Regions from separate parts of the Metabacillus indicus genome, predicted to be linked through region 1. Evidence: riboswitches for the same ligand, from Rfam matches in the RefSeq annotation. Region 1 holds a riboswitch; the other holds the start of a gene.

Region 1 (3,416 bases):
CCAAGAAGCTCTGCTTTTCTTTTTAAATACTTCACTAGAGACTGCTTGTTTTCAGAAATAACCTTCCACATCACATCAAGCGTTTCCCGCTTCATCCGGTTGATTTCAAGCGGCTCGCTGAGCACATCGTTCCAGCCGCGCTTTTCGTAGACATTCAGCCTGAAGCCCGCAAGATGATTCAGCGTCTGTGCAAATAAATCCGCTTTGCTTCCCCATGCTTTTTCCCACTCTTCAAATACAGCCTTGCGGACTTCACGATCCCCGCTTGAGAATTTATTGGCTGCCTGGCCAACTGAAAGTTCTTTTATTTCTCCATCTTCTCTAAATGGAATTTTCACTGTTGAGACGAGCGTGTCATAAAATTGTCCCCACGCATGATATCCATCAACAGAAAGAGCATTAATCAGCGTTTCCTGCTCCATCGGCAGTTTATTCTTCGCTTTGTTTCTGCGTTCAGTAAGCACATAGCTAAGGTCAGCAAGACTTTCCGTCAAAATAAGCTCTTCCCAGACTCCATCCTCCACTTTTACAAGCTTTTGATCAAGGCTTGCGAGTGCATTCTGAAAGTGGGAGCTGAGCTGCGTTACTTTCCCTCTCAGAACAGCAGCGTGTTTGTCCTCTGTATCCTGAGCCTGCAGGCAGCCAACAAAAGCACCCGCCTGTCTAATTCTTTTAGCAATCCCCTGGAATGAGTCAAGGATTTCATTAAGGTAAACGTGATCCTCTTTTGAGCTTGGCACAACCAGCTGATCTGCCTCTGCCTGAAATAATGGAACGTCCTTTTCAAGCTCTTCTAAGTGACGCTTAAAACTTTCAGACTTGCTGCCTCCTTCAAAAAATACATCCAAATTCCATGTTTCTGCATATGTAGCGGCTTTCATAAGTTTACCCCCCATTAAGTATTTCGCTGCACTAAATAAACTGACAGGTCTATTATATAACATCGGCTTGAATTTTTGTATAATTCTTACTCTTTTCAAATACAAAAAAAACAGCCTGCAGGCTGTTTTTAGTTACTTCACCGATTTATCTGATTTTACCTCATCGTCATCCATTAAACCTTTTGTTGCATTTTTGAATTCTCTCAGTGTTTTGCCTGCAGCTTTGCCCAGCTCCGGAAGTTTTTTCGGTCCGAAAAGCAGGAGTGCCACAAACACAATCAACATGATTTCGCCGAATCCCAAGTTCATCATGTAACCTTCTTCCATGTCATATTTTCATAAAAATAGAAAGAAAACGCTATCTTTGTAAATTATAGTAGATTCCTGTGTACAATGCAAAGTGAAGTTTTGGTGACAATTATTTCAAGATATCATGCAATTATTGCTATATGGTATATCTCGTTGACAAACTTATTTCTCCCTGCTAAATTAATTCTATTAAAATAACATTAAAAAATCCTCACGACATCTCAGTGAGGTAGAGGTTGCGCGATTGGAAGAGTAGCATGCATGAGGCCGGTGGGGCTGATGAACGCATGACGAAAGGCCTTCGCGCCGAAGTGTATAACAGCCACACTGTTATACGCTGGGACGGCATTAAACAGGTGCCGGACTGCCGCAGATTTTTCTGCGGAGTGCTATCTGGAGATGATCGTGAGTTTTTGCGTACTGTGGCGCACGGACTTTTCCGTGCGTCTTTTTGTTTGTTTTTATTAAGAATGACACAGACTGATCATAAGGTATGTGTTCCATAGGAGGTTTCACATTTTGAAACAGAAAAAATGGGGTTTCTGGCTGTTAACAGCCTTTGTTGTAGGAAATATGGTCGGTTCGGGTATTTTCATGCTTCCGAGCACACTTGCACAAACGGCAAGTCCTCTCGGTGTAACGAGCGCCTGGCTTGTCACTGGATTCGGCGTTCTGATGATTGCTCTTGTTTTCGGCAATCTTTCTATCCGCAGACCCGATTTGACGGCAGGTCCTCAAAGCTATGCGAAAGCCCTTTTTGATTCTCCTAAGAAAGGAAATGTCGCAGGCTTCAGTATGGTCTGGGGCTACTGGGTCGCGAACTGGATCAGCAATGTTGCCATTATCACCAGCTTTGCCGGCTACTTATCTTCCTTTTTCCCGATTATGTCGGACAAATCTGTTCTTTTTACAATAGGCTCACAGGACGTTCAGCTTGGGAGAGCAGTAACGTTTGCTGTCTGTACCATTCTGCTTTGGGGCACTCATTCCATTCTTGTCACAAACATGACAGGTGCAGGGAAGCTTAATTTTGCTGCTACCGCTTCTAAAGTCATTGGATTTATGCTGTTTATCATTGCCGGATTATTTGCACTTGAAACTGCCGCGTTCGGCGAATTTTATTTCCCGGTTGAAACAGACAGCGGCAGTACCCTCGGACTGACAAGTCAAATTCAATTCGCCGCGATCTCAACTTTATGGGCGTTTGTCGGAGTAGAATCTGCCGTGATATTATCAGGACGCGCATCCTCACAGAGAGATGTGAAAAAAGCAACTATTACCGGCTTAATCATTGCCGTTTTCATCTATTTGATTATCACACTTATAACCATGGCTGTTCTTCCGCATGACCAGCTGCAGACCTCCGACAAACCGTTCGTCGATGTGCTCTCCGTTATTTTAGGAGATGCAGGAGCGAATGCAATGGCTCTGCTCGCCGTTGTGTCCCTGTTCGGTTCCACCATCGGCTGGATTCTGCTTTCTTCTGAAGTGCCGTATCAGGCTGCGAAGTCAGGCATCTTCCCGGCATTCTTTGCAAAGACCAATAAAAAAGGCAGTCCTAAAAATGCCCTGCTGATAACGAATTTAATGTCGCAGATCTTTATTTTTTCAACGATTTCAGGGACCATCAGCGAAGCATATACGTTCCTGACAACGTCAGCTACACTTGCTTATCTTTTCCCGTACCTTGTCTCCTCCATCTTCTTCCTGAAGCTGATCGCTAAAGGAGAAACGTATGATCTGGTAAAGGGTTCACGTGTAAAAGACGGGATCATCGCGTTCATTGCCTGCTTGTACTCTGTCTGGGTGATCGTCACCGGAACAGCGGACCTTAAAACATTTGCTCTGGGCGTAGGCCTTTTCCTTGCAGGCTTTGTGATCTATCCTTTCCTTGTAAAGTACATGAAAAAAGAAGAATCTGCCTCTGCTTAACCAAAAGGGCTGCATCCATTATGCAGCCTTTTTAATTTGCTGCCGGAGCAAACATCTGGCTTGCACAATACTCAATGATTTCCCTCCTTCTTATGATTCCAATGAAGATTCCTTTGTCATCAGTCACTGGCACAAAATTCTGTTCCATGGCCCTTGTAATAATATGTTCCATCTCAGCCTGAATGGAAATGGGCTCGTTTTTGCGGTGAAAAGGGATTTCCGTCAGCCGGATGTTTTCTGTGTTATGAAAATTCAGGTTTGGGGTATTTTTCAGCTTCCAGAGCAGATCTCCCT
Region 2 (3,416 bases), 500 kb from region 1:
TGCCTCATGCCGCATCTTGATATATAATAAAAATCAGAAAGAGGGGAAGAATGTGAAAAAAACGAAAGAACAAATTGACACGGCACAGCTCAGAGATATGCAGGTGCCTGCGTTTGCATATGAACTCCTTAGAGAAGTGCTTATTCCTGACATTTTGGGGAACGAGTCCGCTTCCATGATGTACTGGGCAGGCAAGAGCCTTGCGCGGAAGTATCCGGCAGAATCCATCGACGAGCTGATCGCTTTCTTTTCGCTCGCAGGCTTTGGAAACCTTTCACTTGTACATAAGAAAAAAGACGAAATGGAATTTCAGCTGCAAAGCGAACTGATCCAGGCAAGATTTAAAACGATGAAAGAACCTTCGTTCCAGCTTGAAGCAGGTTTCATCGCCCAGCAGGTGCAGCGCATGAACAAGCAGATCACCGAAACATATGAGCATGTTAAAAAACGTGCGGACAAAGTTCACTTTACTGTGAAATGGGACTACAAAGACATGGAGTTTGAAAACGAATAAAGGACGGGTACTCATGATACCCGCCCTTTTTTTTATTTTCATCAAAGCTCTCAGTTGGCGCCAAGGACACCTGCCGGCTGCTCTGAAAGTTCAAATGCGTCGTGCAGCGCTTCTACCGCTTTCACCATATCAGCATGGCCGACTACCGTTGAAACTTTTATTTCTGACGTGCTGACCATTTTCACCTCAATCTGTTCCTTCGCAAGAACATGGAACATTTCCGCGGCAACTCCCGGGTTTGAGACCATTCCGGATCCTACGATCGAGACTTTGGCCAGGCCGTTTTCAAATTCGATCCGTTCAAATCCGAGTTCCTCCTTATACGTTTCAAGAACGTGCACGGTCTCTTCGACCTCACCTGTTTTAACAGAGAATGAAAGAGAAGCAATCTGTGCGTTTGCTGTACTTTGAATAATAATATCCACATTGATTCCGTGGCTTGCGAGTGTTTTGAAAATGGTGGAAAGAGCCATCAATCCGTTTTGCAGCCCGCAAACCGTCACTTTTGACACCTGATCTTCAAATGCAATGCCTCTTACAATTAAATTCTGTTCCATATCTGTTTCCTCCTCAATAAGCGTGCCCCGTTCGGCTTCTGTGCTGGATCTGACTTCAAGCGGTACTCCGTAATTTTTGGCAAATTCAACTGCACGCGGATGCAGGACACCCGCTCCCAGGTTAGCGAGCTCAAGCATTTCATCATAGGAAATTCCCTCAAGCTTTCTTGCCCCTTTTACAAAGCGCGGATCGGTTGTGTAAACACCCGTCACATCTGTATAAATATCGCATTTGTCCGCTTTCAGCGCCGCTGCTAAGGCAACTGCTGTTGTATCGGATCCTCCGCGTCCAAGAGTCGTAATCTCGCTGCCGTCTGCAAAGCCCTGAAATCCGGCAACAACGACGATTTTCCCTTCAGAAAGCCGTTTTTCTATTTTCTCTGTATCAATTCCGGAAATTCTCGCATTTCCATGGACGTGCTCTGTGCTGATGCCGGCCTGCCAGCCTGTATAGGAAACAGCGTCATAGCCTTTCGCCTGCAAAGCCATTGTCAGTAGAGAGATGGTCACTTGCTCTCCTGTTGAAAGCAGCATGTCCATTTCGCGCTTGCTTGGTTTTTGTGTGATTTCAGCTGCAAGTGATACTAAATGATCCGTTGTTTTCCCCATTGCCGATACAACGACAACAACACTGTTGCCCTTTTGGCTTTCTTCAGCTGCACGGTTGGCAGCATTCATGATTTTCTCCGAAGAACCAACTGATGTGCCCCCAAATTTTTGTACAATTAAACCCATATCGCCTCTCGCCTTTCAAGTCTTATTTGATCGTCAGCAAGTAAAAGGGAGAATCCCGGAAAACGCAAAAAAAGCAATGAGATTCTCTATCTCATTGCTTGCATAAACGAATAATGGAACTTCATTCATACAATGAGATAGCGCTCCAAGAAAAACATCTTCTTGACAATCCTGCGTCTCTTAAACGCAAAACCAGCAAAGAGAAGAAATGGGTCTTTCTTTGCTTCGGCGGCGCTCCCCTTTCACGCGTCTTCAAAGGAATCCATTTTCCTCTGACGCGCTACTCTTGAAGTCCGCACCTCTACCGTCATTTAACGAACTAAACGATCTGATTTATGAAATTAGTTAAAATTTTAGCAAACCTTACTGCTTAAAGCAAGAACATTTTATGCTTCTTCTTTTTCCTGCAGTTTTTCATAGATTAATTCTGCGGTATTTGAAGGCATGCCTGCAGCGATAATGTCCTCAATACTTGCCTCTTTCATTTTTTTCACAGACCCGAAATGTTTCAGCAGGACCTTCCTGCGCTTTTCGCCAACGCCGGGTATGTCATCCAGAATCGATTGAAAAGCGGTCTTTCCGCGCGTCTGCCTGTGGAAAGTAATCGCAAACCGGTGAACCTCATCCTGAATGCGCTGGAGGAGATAGAACTCCTGGCTGTTTCGTTCAAGCTCCACAATTTCAGGCGGACTGCCGACCATGAGGTTGGATGTTCTATGTTTGTCGTCCTTTACAAGGCCTGCTACAGGTATGGTCAAGCCAAGCTCATTTTCAAGCACATCCTGAGCTGCTGCAAGGTGGCCTTTTCCCCCGTCAATAATAATCAAGTCAGGAAGCGGAAGTTCTTCTTTCAGGACGCGCGTATATCGTCTGCGGACAACTTCCCGCATCGACTCATAATCATCAGGGCCTTTAACGGTTTTAATTTTATACTTTCTGTATTCCTTTTTAGCAGGCTTCCCGTCAATGAAAACGATCATGGCCGATACCGGATCTGTACCCTGAATGTTTGAATTATCAAAGGCTTCAATTCTTGCAGGCGTATAAATACCCATTTTTTCACCCAGCTGGTCGATCGCTTTTATCGTTCGTTCTTCATCGCGCTCAATCAGCGAGAATTTTTCTTTAAGGGCAATTTTCGCATTTTCATGTGCAAGCAGAACGAGATCCTTTTTCTTTCCCCGCTGAGGCTGCGTCGCAGTGACTCCGAGAAGCTCAGCAGCCATCTCCCGGTCAACGCTGTCCGGAAGCAGTATTTCTTTAGGAAGAATGTGATTGCTCTTTGAGTAAAACTGGCCGAGGAAGGTTAAAAACTCTTCTTCCGGTTCCTGATAAAGCGGGAACATGGCAATATCCCGTTCAATCAGCTTGCCCTGTCTTACAAAAAACACCTGAACGCACATCCACCCCTTGTCGTACGAATAACCGAACACATCACGGTCGACAAAGTCATTCATCGTCATCTTTTGCTTTTCCATCGTGGCGTCAATATGGGCAATCTGGTCGCGGAATTCCTTCGCACGTTCAAAGTCAAGGTTCTCAGATGCAGCCAGCATTTTCTTTGAAAGTTCCTCTTTAATCTGCTTAAATCCGCCTTTAAGAAAGCGCGT

Evidence for each region. Region 1 has a riboswitch for lysine ahead of ACK1LH_RS17995 (amino acid permease). Riboswitches for the same ligand answer to the same signal wherever they lie in the genome.
Region 2: another riboswitch for lysine. It lies ahead of ACK1LH_RS15485 (aspartate kinase); the one in region 1 lies ahead of ACK1LH_RS17995 (amino acid permease).

Annotation. Positions count from the first base shown of each region.
Region 1 is NZ_CP176757.1:3,506,314-3,509,729, forward strand. Features, by position in the region: gene ACK1LH_RS17985 (M3 family oligoendopeptidase) at 1-881, opposite strand, end outside; gene ACK1LH_RS17990 (twin-arginine translocase TatA/TatE family subunit) at 1,014-1,190, opposite strand; lysine riboswitch at 1,413-1,590, shown strand; gene ACK1LH_RS17995 (amino acid permease) at 1,707-3,122, shown strand; gene ACK1LH_RS18000 (CBS domain-containing protein) at 3,154-3,416, opposite strand, start outside.
Region 2 is NZ_CP176757.1:3,008,815-3,012,230, forward strand. Features, by position in the region: gene ACK1LH_RS15480 (YslB family protein) at 98-514, shown strand; gene ACK1LH_RS15485 (aspartate kinase) at 565-1,806, opposite strand; lysine riboswitch at 1,937-2,118, opposite strand; gene uvrC (excinuclease ABC subunit UvrC) at 2,193-3,416, opposite strand, start outside.